Regions from separate parts of the Arthrobacter sp. NPDC093125 genome, predicted to be linked through region 3. Evidence: riboswitches for the same ligand, from Rfam matches in the RefSeq annotation. Region 3 holds a riboswitch; each other region holds the start of a gene.
What was found. A riboswitch is a leader RNA that binds a small molecule or an ion and turns the genes downstream of it on or off. The one in region 3 is predicted to bind cyclic di-AMP.
Positions count from the first base shown of each region.

Region 1: it holds a riboswitch for cyclic di-AMP, as region 3 does, so the genes downstream of both, ACIP9X_RS13865 (C40 family peptidase) here and ACIP9X_RS00345 (hypothetical protein) in region 3, are expected to answer to the same signal.
Region 2: it holds a riboswitch for cyclic di-AMP, as region 3 does, so the genes downstream of both, ACIP9X_RS02360 (LysM peptidoglycan-binding domain-containing protein) here and ACIP9X_RS00345 (hypothetical protein) in region 3, are expected to answer to the same signal.

Region 1 is NZ_JBIVOQ010000006.1:214,143-217,330, forward strand. Features, by position in the region: gene ACIP9X_RS13855 (HNH endonuclease) at 1-168, opposite strand, end outside; gene ACIP9X_RS13860 (NlpC/P60 family protein) at 439-1,233, opposite strand; gene ACIP9X_RS13865 (C40 family peptidase) at 1,333-2,013, opposite strand; cyclic di-AMP (ydaO/yuaA leader) riboswitch at 2,085-2,278, opposite strand; gene ACIP9X_RS13870 (M23 family metallopeptidase) at 2,392-3,188, opposite strand, start outside.
Region 2 is NZ_JBIVOQ010000001.1:512,388-515,575, forward strand. Features, by position in the region: gene dacB (D-alanyl-D-alanine carboxypeptidase/D-alanyl-D-alanine-endopeptidase) at 1-306, opposite strand, end outside; gene ACIP9X_RS02355 (inorganic diphosphatase) at 470-958, shown strand; cyclic di-AMP (ydaO/yuaA leader) riboswitch at 1,150-1,346, shown strand; gene ACIP9X_RS02360 (LysM peptidoglycan-binding domain-containing protein) at 1,349-2,239, shown strand; gene ACIP9X_RS02365 (hypothetical protein) at 2,434-3,033, shown strand; gene ACIP9X_RS02370 (HAD family hydrolase) at 3,098-3,188, opposite strand, start outside.
Region 3 is NZ_JBIVOQ010000001.1:72,721-75,908, reverse strand. Features, by position in the region: gene ACIP9X_RS00350 (HAD-IA family hydrolase) at 1-242, shown strand, start outside; gene ACIP9X_RS00345 (hypothetical protein) at 403-1,263, opposite strand; cyclic di-AMP (ydaO/yuaA leader) riboswitch at 1,269-1,435, opposite strand; partial or broken gene ACIP9X_RS00340 (sensor histidine kinase) at 1,530-2,020, opposite strand; partial or broken gene ACIP9X_RS00335 (response regulator transcription factor) at 1,960-2,557, opposite strand.

The DNA of each region.
Region 1 (3,188 bases), on a different contig from region 3:
GTTCAGGAGGATCACGGACGGGCGGCCCATGATGTCCTGCGGCCCCACGACGGGATCGTCACCTTCGGCTACCACGCTGGCTTTTCCGGTGAGCACAAGGACCAGCGCCCGGCGGAAACTTACAACCGCCAGCGGTTCATATCCAGCATTGAGAACGAGCGTGCGCATGCGCATACCTCTTCACGGCCGCACCCGGCAGAGGCGCGAGGGCCGGCTGCCCTCTGCATGTCCGGGCTATGGATCGACACCATAAGAGTAAACACTCCTAGCCCAGATCGACGAATCGGGCAAATATTGGAGGGTGCGTGTCCGGGGATAAACCGCGTGATTTAGGGCACCGCCAGTAGGCCATTTACGGCACTGCCAGTAGGATGCCGGGCAGGCAAAAGGACCCCTGCCGAACGGCAGGGGTCCTTTTCAGCTTTAGAGCGGTGTGTCTTAGCCGCCAACGCGGATGAAGACCGGGCCGGAGCCGACGTTCACGCTGAACAGAGCGGTGGTTCCACCGTTCCAGCCACCGTGGACGGCCTGGCCGTTGCCGACGTAAACAGCGATGTGGGCCAGGCCCATGCCGCCGTTCTGGTAGTAGGCGAGGTCGCCCGGCTTGGCCTCAGCAGCGCTGACGGTGCGGCCGAGGGAGAGGTAGCCTGCCGGCCAGCCGTGGTAGTTGATGCCGACGGCGGCCAGGGAGTTGGTGGCCAGTCGGGTGCAGTCCTGCGCAACGCCAAGCTGGGCGTAGGCAGCAGCTGCGATCGAAGCACCCATGCCGCTGCTGGCAGCCGGCTTGGCCGGAGCAGCCTCGGTGGTTACAGCGGTCTTCACGGAGGCGGTCTGAACTGCGGGGGCAGCTTCGACCGGGGCCGCGGCCTCTTCAACAGGGGCGGCTTCCTGAACCTTGACGACGGGCTTGGGCGCCTCGACGACGGGGGCAGCCTCGGTGGTTACAGCAGGCTTCTCGTAGGAGATGGCGATGCTGGATGCAGCGGAGATCGGAGCCGAAGCAAGCGACTGCACTTCGAGGGTGGACGCGGAAGCGGAGTCACGCTGAACGTTGGTCTCCGCAGCGTTGGCGGCAATGCCGCTGGTCAGAACGAGTCCGGAAGCAGCAGCGATAACTGCAGCCTGGCGGCCTACACCACCGGCGTTGTCGCCGACAGCTTTGGCAATGACGGTCAGCGAGTTGGTCTTAGTAACCTCGGCGCGGTGGCGTGCACTGGTCGCACGTGTAGTCATGATTTCTCTCTTTCGTGGTCCGCTGCCCGCTGTAGCAGGCCGCGGTTTAGCGACGCGCCGGCATCTTGGGGGTACGCCGGATCGTCTCGAATGGGGTTCTTAGCGAAGGGTGTAATACGAAGCCGTGCCCGTGGCGGACACTGCGTGCAGGAGGGTGCCCTGCGAGGGGTTCAGCGCGCTGATCATCATGCCGTTACCTACGTAGATGCCAACGTGGGCACCGCCGTTCTGCATGACCAGGTCGCCGGGAGCGGGAGCCGAAGTGGGCTTCATGGCGTTCCACGCGTTGACGCGGGGAATGCTGATGCCTGCCTGCGCGTAGACCCACTGCGTGAATCCAGAGCAGTCCCAGCCGCTGGGAGTGGTGCCGCCCCATACGTAGGGGTTGCCGATGCCGGTGTAGGCAATGCCAGCGAGACCCGAAGTCGCGCCCGATCCTGCTGCGTCAACCGTTGCGGCCTTGGCCGTGACGGTTTCGGTAGCGGCATCTGCAGTTGCAGCGGCGGCGGTGTCGTCGCTGGACTGCACTGCGACGGTTTCGATGACCGGAGCTGCCTCGGTGGTGACGGCAGGGCGTTCGAACGAGACCGTTGCGGTGGGCGCGGCTGTCACAGCAAGCTGCGCAGCCTGGGATCCGGATTCAGCGGAGGCGGAAATACCAACATTGGCGTCGGCTGCATTGGCCGGCATGCCGACGCTCAGGACAAGACCTGAAGCGGCTGCGACGACTGCTGCCTGGCGACCTACTGTTCCTGCATTGGCGCTTACTGCCTTGGACACGGCGCCGAGCGGGTTCTTGCGAACCGTTTGCGCACGGTGGCGCGCAGAATTGTGGCGTGAAGACACGAAAGGTAGCCTCTCCCAATGCCTACGAGGTGAGCTGTCGGATTCGGATGGGAGTCACCCGGCCGCGCTGCTTCCTGGGAAGCTTTGCGACTTAACCCCAAGGCCTTCTTGCGAAGACCAAAATTGGTTCCCCCGCCCCTGCCAGACGATGTAATGCGAACGGACCTTGAGCGGTGGCAGAGTTAGGCAATCCACTCAAAGGCGTCAACTTCGGAAAAGTTGACGCGGTTTAGACGGTACAGCAGTTCGGAGCGAATGTCACATTCAGATCACGGCGTGTCACGAGAATGTGAGAGTTCTCCATCGGCTTGCTCAGAGCCAGCCTTGGGGATCAACGACGTCTCCGTTGACCATCACCTCGAAGTGGAGGTGGCAGCCAGTGGAAGCGCCGGTGGTCCCGCTAAGTGCCACCGCTTCGCCCCGGCTGACCTTCTGGCCTACCCGGACGCTCGATGACGACAAATGGTTGTACGTGGTTTCCAGGCCGTTGCCGTGGTCGATGACCACCCTGTTGCCGCCTCCGTACGGGTGCCAGCCGGCAAAAGTGACCTTGCCGCTCGCGGCAGCAAACACCTGCGTTCCGCACTGGGCAGCGAAGTCCTGGCCGCGGTGGAATTCTCCCGCGCCTCCGGTGATCGGGCTCACGCGGTAGCCGAAGGGGGAAGACTTGACCATGGTCTCCAGCGGGAGGCCGAGGCTGCCGGCTGAGGCCGCGCGGCTGATGCTGCCGGCGGACTGGGCACTGAGGAGCTGCTTGAGCTTTCCTTCGGGGTCGCCGGCCGTCGCTACGGAGGTGCGGCTGAAGTCGATCTTGGCTGCTGCCTCGGCTGAAACCTCAGGCTGGGCGGTAGCCGCTGCCGCATTGGCTGGCGCACTGCCCTGGTCCGGCGTCGCCATGACGGGGCTGGTGGCGGGGACCGTGACGGTCAGCAGGAGGCCCGTGGCGGCCAGCGCTACACCGGCTTTCTGGCCCATGCCGCTGGCGGCGGCAAAGTCTGTGACCTGACGGAAGGGGCCGCGGCGCCTGCGCGCTTCGCGCTGCGCGTCGCGGGGTCGCTCGACGGCGACGGCTACGGGCGTGCGCGGCTCCGCTGCGGGGCCCGTCGCGC
Region 2 (3,188 bases), 440 kb from region 3:
CGCGACCTGCGCAGGCAAGGGAATGGGCGCTGACGTGCTGAGCGGATCAATCCCTTGGGGAACAGACAGCTCCTTCGGCAAGAGCTGCCACGCAGGGGTCTGCACCGGAGCCGCCATCGTCGGGGCCTGGCCCGTCAGCGCGGGGGCAATCAGCATCCCGGCGGGAATGGCCAGGGCGGCGAGCAGGACCGTAAGGAGCAGGGTGGGCCAGGCCCGGAGCAGCACGCCGATGCCGGCACTACGCGGACCGCTGCGTCTTCTGCCGATCCTGGCGCGGCCGGTTGCCTTGCCTGTGGTGCCCCTCATGCCGCTGGTCCTCAAAGTCCTGAAATTACCCCATTAGTTCCTGAAACCTGGGCCTCTCGCTATATCCTCAATAGTAGTCGGCGGCAGCGACAGCCCTTTTTCGTTGAATCTAAATGGATGCCAGCGTGCCGCAAACACCCAAGCAATCGTCGAGGAGCATTCCATGAAGCATGACGTGACCATCGAGATTCCCAAGGGATCGCGCGTCAAGTACGAAGTCGACCACGAGACCGGCCGCGTCCGCCTGGACCGCGTTCTCTTCACTTCCATGCAGTACCCCACCCACTACGGCTTCTTCGAGAACACCCTCGGCGAAGACGGCGACCCGCTGGACGCACTGGTGCTGCTGCAGGACTTCGATCTGCACCCGGGCGTCATCGTTGAGGCCCGCCCCATCGGCGTCTTCAACATGACCGACGACGGCGGCGGTGACGCCAAGGTCCTCTGCGTGCCGGCCGATCCCCGGTTCGACCACATCCAGGAAGTCAGCGACGTCAGCGAGTTCCTGATCAAGGAAATCGAGCACTTCTTCACCCGCTACAAGGACCTGGAGCCCGGCAAGTGGGTCAAGGCCGAGGGCTGGGCCGACCGTGCCGCCGCAGAGGCAGAGCTCGAGGCCTCCATCAAGCGCTACGTGCCTGCAGCACACTAACGTTCCCCAGCACGACGGCGGCTGTGCGGTTCCAAGCGGACCGCACCAGCCGCCGTCGTAATTTAACCGGCTGAATTTCGCTGCCAGGCCACGCCGGAACGACCGGCGCCGTTACGCAAATGTGACTTTTACCGGGTTCGTGGGATAGCCTCTTCCGGTGCCTTGGTTTCCGTCGGGGCACTCCCGGGAGGAATGCCGAGCCCTGCCGCTGACCGGGATCCGTTCGCAATATCCAACTGGCAGGGACGGGGGAACCACGTCTTTACCGTCCTTGGTTTCCAAGGACTTGGGGTTAAGTCCTGTCGCTCCCTTTCGCAAGGGACGCAGGACCGGGTGACCTCCCATCCGAACCCGACAGCTCACCCCGCAGGCATGGGAGAGGCAAAATCCATGTCACGTAAGACCATGTCCGCGCGCCACCGCGCCACCCCGACTCAGTCCATCGCTTTGCAGGGACTGTCCTATTCTCTGAAGTCCAACGCATCATCCATGGCCCGGCCGGCCGCCGCCGTCGCCGCCGCTTCAGGCCTTGTCTTCGGCGTCGGAGCCCCCGCCATGGCCGGCGCCAACGCTCCAGAGACATCGGGTACCGCCAGCGTCCAAGCCCAGACCGCAGCTCACGCTCCGGCACCTGCTGCGCCTGCCGCATCCGGCGCCACCCACACGGTTGCGCCAGGCGACACCCTCGGCGCGATCTCTGCACAGCACGGCGTTGCCCTGAACGCCGTCCTGTCTGCCAACGGGCTGTCCCTGTCCTCGGTGATCTACCCAGGTGACCAGATCGTGATTCCGGGCGCCGCACACGCTGCACCGGCTCCACAGGCGGCCGCTCCGGCCGCTCCGGCTGCCCCTGCTGTTCCGCACGCCGCTCCGGCAGCACCCCAGCAGGCCAGCATGGGCATTTACCACGCTTCCGCGTCCATCAAGCCGGCTTCGACCAAGACGGCATCCTCCACCACCCCGGCCAGCGGAGTCGGCGGCGCGCTCGTGGCATCCGCCCGTGCACAGCTGGGAGCTACCCAGGACTGCACCATCCTGGTGGAGCAGGCACTGCGCTCGATCGGCAAGCAGGTGGGCGATCTTGCGCCCATGCAGTTCCACCAGTACGGAACCCCGGTTTCAAACCCGCAGCCCGGCGACCTGATCATCAGCTCCGGCCACGTTGCCATCTACATCGGGAACGGGCAGGCCATCAGCAGTGGCATGAACGGCGTCAACGAAACCATCGTTCACCCGACCTCCTGGCTGACAGGAACGAGCTACGTGCGCGTCAACGCCTAAGCGTCAGTTCAAACACACCAGCGGCAGGTGCTACGGCGCCTGCCGCTGCTGTTTCCGCATACGGGCAGCGGAAGCTTTGCGCTCCGGGAATAACAGCAGCTCGGGGCGGGGACAAGAATTCCAGCACGGACAACTCTCCTGGTTCGGGTGGGACAAACTTGTCTCGCAGCGACCAGCAGGTAGTGTGATTCACGATGTTCACGCTGACTATCAACCAAACAGACAGCCGGCGCGACGGCGACCGGGTCCCGCAACTGCTCAAGGACCTCCGGCATATCCCCGCGCGCCTCGACTTCGATCGGTCGGTCGAGGACGAGGTCCAGGGGATAGTGGACTGTCCCCACCAGGCAGTGGACGCCGCCCTGGTCGCCCTTCGATGCGGCAGCTGGTACGTGGGACTCGGCGTGGGGCCGGTAAACGAACCGCTGCCCAACCAGATCAAGGATGCCGGCGGCCACAGCCTCATCTACGCCCGCCGGGCGGTGGACAGGCTCCGCAACAGCAAGGAGCGGATTCCCGTGGCCGTCGAGGGTCCCTATGCCGATATGGCGGCCGAGTGCGAGGCGATTCTTCGGCTGCTGGGCCACATTGTGCGCGACCGCAGCCAGGCCGAATGGCGGGTCCTGGACCTGCTGACCCCGGGCGTGCGCGGACAGCAGAAGGCAGTGGCCGCCGAGCTCGGCATCACCTCGCAGGCGGTCAGCAAGGCGGTGGCCCGGTCCCAGTGGAACGAGGAGCACGCGGCCCGCCCCGCAGCGGCACGGCTGCTCTCGCTCATCCTCGAAGTGCGGTAGCAGCGCTCCTGCCGCAGGAAGATTCCTCAGACAGCATTGGAGCGTCGCGAAAGACCAGGCGGAACTACAGGAGGCTGTGCAGAACGTGGGCGGCGCCGTCGTCGTACACGGACTTGGTGACCTCATCCGCGGCGGCAACCACCTCTTCCGGGGCC
Region 3 (3,188 bases):
ACCCCGAAGGGTACCTGCGGGCCGCCGAACTGCTGCGCGTGGAACCTGCGGACGCCGTGATTTTCGAGGACGCCCCCGCCGGCATTGCGGCCGGTCTGGCTGCAGGCATCCGCACCATAGCCGTGGGTCCGAACACCGGCGAAGTGCCCGACGGCGTGCTCCGCATTCCCGACTACTCCTCGGTCGCGGCGTCCGTGGAGGCGGACGGCGACGGCCGCAGGGTCATTTCCCTCAGCCTCTAAGGGCTCCGCCTAACCTCACCCCATTTCTGCACCACTTTCCCCTCTGCAGCGTGGTGCAGCGACGCCAAAGGGCCCCGGATCATGCCGATCCGGGGCCCTTCGGGAACTCAAAGTGGTGCAGAAATGCGGGCAGGCCTCGTGGACACCGCCAGTGGGCGGTTTAGTACCAGTTGTTGGCGTAGTGGAAGTTCAGTGCCTGGCAGGGAGAACCGTAGCGCTCCTCGATGTAGCCCAGTCCCCAGTTGATCTGGGTGCGGTAGTTGGTGCGGTAGTCGGCCCCGGAGCTCGCCATCTTCTCGGCGGGCAGGGACTGCACAATGCCGTAGGCGCCGCTGCTGGGGTTGGTGGCGGTGGTGCGCCATTCGGACTCTTTGGTCCAGAGCTTCATCAGGCACTGCATCTGGTCCGGGGCCCAGCCGTAGGACGACAGCTTGGCGGCGGCGTAGGCCTGGGCGCCGGCGGGGTCGTTGACAGCGACAGGAGCTGCGGGCTTGCGGGCCGGGGCAGCCTTGACGGGCGCGACCTTCGCGGGCACAACCTTCGCTGCCGGAGCAGCAGCCGGCTTCGGTGCGGGGGCGGCCTTCACGGCCGGCTTGGGAGCGGCCTTCGCCGGTGCAGCCTTGGCCGGTGCAGCCTTGGCCGGTGCGGCCTTCTGCGTGGCCTTGGGTGCAGGCTTGGTGACGGACTGCGGTGCAACCGAGGCCGCCGTCGGGGACGGCAAAGCGGAAATCAGCGTCTTGTCGAAGCTGAGCGTTTCAACGGCGTCGGCTGCGGCGGGAGCCGCCTCGGAGGTCGCCTGGGGAGCGGCCTGCTCGGCCGCCTGCCCGGCGGCGCCGACCCCGACGAGGACTGCGCAGGCGGTGGCCAGCACTGCCGTGCGGCGGCCGAATGACGGGAGGTTCGCGGTGAGCCGGCCCCAGGCGGACGTGGGGCGTGCGGACTCGGCGCGGTGGCGTGACATTTTGCGGCTGGACTGCTGGGAAGCGCTATCAGGGCGCGACTGTGCCTTGAATTCAGACATGGTTGATTGCCTCTCAACACCTGCGGAGTTAGCTGTCGGGTTCGGATGAGGTCATCCGGCCGCACGGAAAAAAATTCACGTGCCGGCTTCACCCCAAGGGCTGATGCGGAAAGCCCGGGACTCTGGTTCCCCCGCCTCTGCCTGGTCTAGCGGAATCCGGGAAGCGGCAGAGCTGGGCGTCAATCCGGACATGCGGCCCTAGTGGTTGCCGCACCATATCGACCGTACAGGAGGCTTTCGCTTAAGTCACATTTAGGTAACGGAGATCACGAGTGCGGCGCGTCGCCTTGTGCGATGATTTTCGCGGGCAGACACGCTGTGAACCGGGTGCGGCCGGGGCGTCATGTTACGTCCACAGAACCCCCATGGGCTTCGACAATCGACTGCACGATCGACAGCCCCAGCCCGCTGGTTCCCTCGGCTGACGCTGGCCCCAGTGGACCGGAACCGGCCGCACCCTCGCCGGACAGTAGGCGAACCGCGCGGGAGACGTCTGCGCGGGCGAAGCGCGCGAAAACCCGGTCTACGAACTCCGGGGGATGCCTCCGCCGTCGTCGGTAACAGTGACGGTTACGCTCCCATCGGCCGACCGTGACACTCCCGTGACCACGGTGGTCCCCGGGCCGGTGTGTTTGCGCGCGTTCGAGAGCAGGTTGACGAGAACCTGGTGCAGTTGTGACGCGTCGCCCCGAACCGTCACTGGTTGACCGGGGAGTTCGAGTCGCCGCGTGCGGTCGGTGGCCACGACCTTTTCGTCGCCACATAGCCCGCGCCGCGGACCGTGTGGATCATGGGCGGGTGGACCGCATCCACCTTCTTGCGGAGGTACAAGATGTAGAGCTCGACGATGTTGGCCTGGCCACCGAAGTCATAGTTCCACACACGGTCCAGGATCTGCGCTTTGCTCACCACGCGCTTGGGTTCTCCATGAGGTAACGCAGCAGCTCGAACTGAGTGGCCGTGAGCTGGAGCTCATCACCTGCACGGGCGACTTCACGGGTGTCCAGGTTCAGGACCAGGTCACCCACCACCAGTTCGGCCCTAGCAGTTCGACGCCGTCAAAACCGGGAAGCATCACGTCCAGCACCAGGACGTCCGGACGGAATTCCTTCGCGAGCTTGACCGCCTCCGGGCCATCCGCTGCCACTGCTACGGACCAGCCTGCCATCCGCAGCCCCATGCTCATGAGCTCCGAGAGGCTGGGCTCATTGTCGACGACGAGGGCGCGTATCGGCGAGCCGTCCGGGTGGCTCAGTTGGGGGAGGTTGTTGGTCATGGAATGCGAAGGGGCCATAGGACAACTCTCCGATCAGCTGACTAGCCGGCGCCTTGGTGTTCCTGTGAACCGGCTGTGAACCCAGCCTGGTGACAGTGCACTGCGGGCACCGGATTTTTCGCAGGTTCCGGCACGTGCCGTAGGCGCCGGCCGTTTGACCCCAAAGCCGTAACCGTGCATCGGCCAAATTTTTTCATTCTGTTTGCGTCACAGCTGGACAACGGTGAAATGATGGCCCCCGAATTTCGGCGTCCGGGCTCGGGTTGAAGAATCTACGATTGTAAGCCTGCTTCTTTTTGTTAAATTCGCCAAAAATGCTTATCTGAACGTTCGGTCTGGAAAAATCGAAGGAGAAGTAGGGGCGCGCAAAATTGTGATTTGAAGCACAAACCGGCGTTTTGTCTCACGATGCGGACGAATGCGCCCTTTGTTACTTGCTAGTTCTCATTGTTACGTTGCACACTTTCAAATGTGAACAAGGACTCAACAGCACCTGCAGCCGCAGACCATTGGACCAGCACACCCGCTGCTGCCGACATGCGCTGTTGTCGAATGCACGCCTGACTTCCCATCCCTGAAGTTATAGGCATTCGCCCCCAAGCCCAGCGTCGGGCGCCCTCCCCAGAACCCATTGCGGGGAACCAAGCAT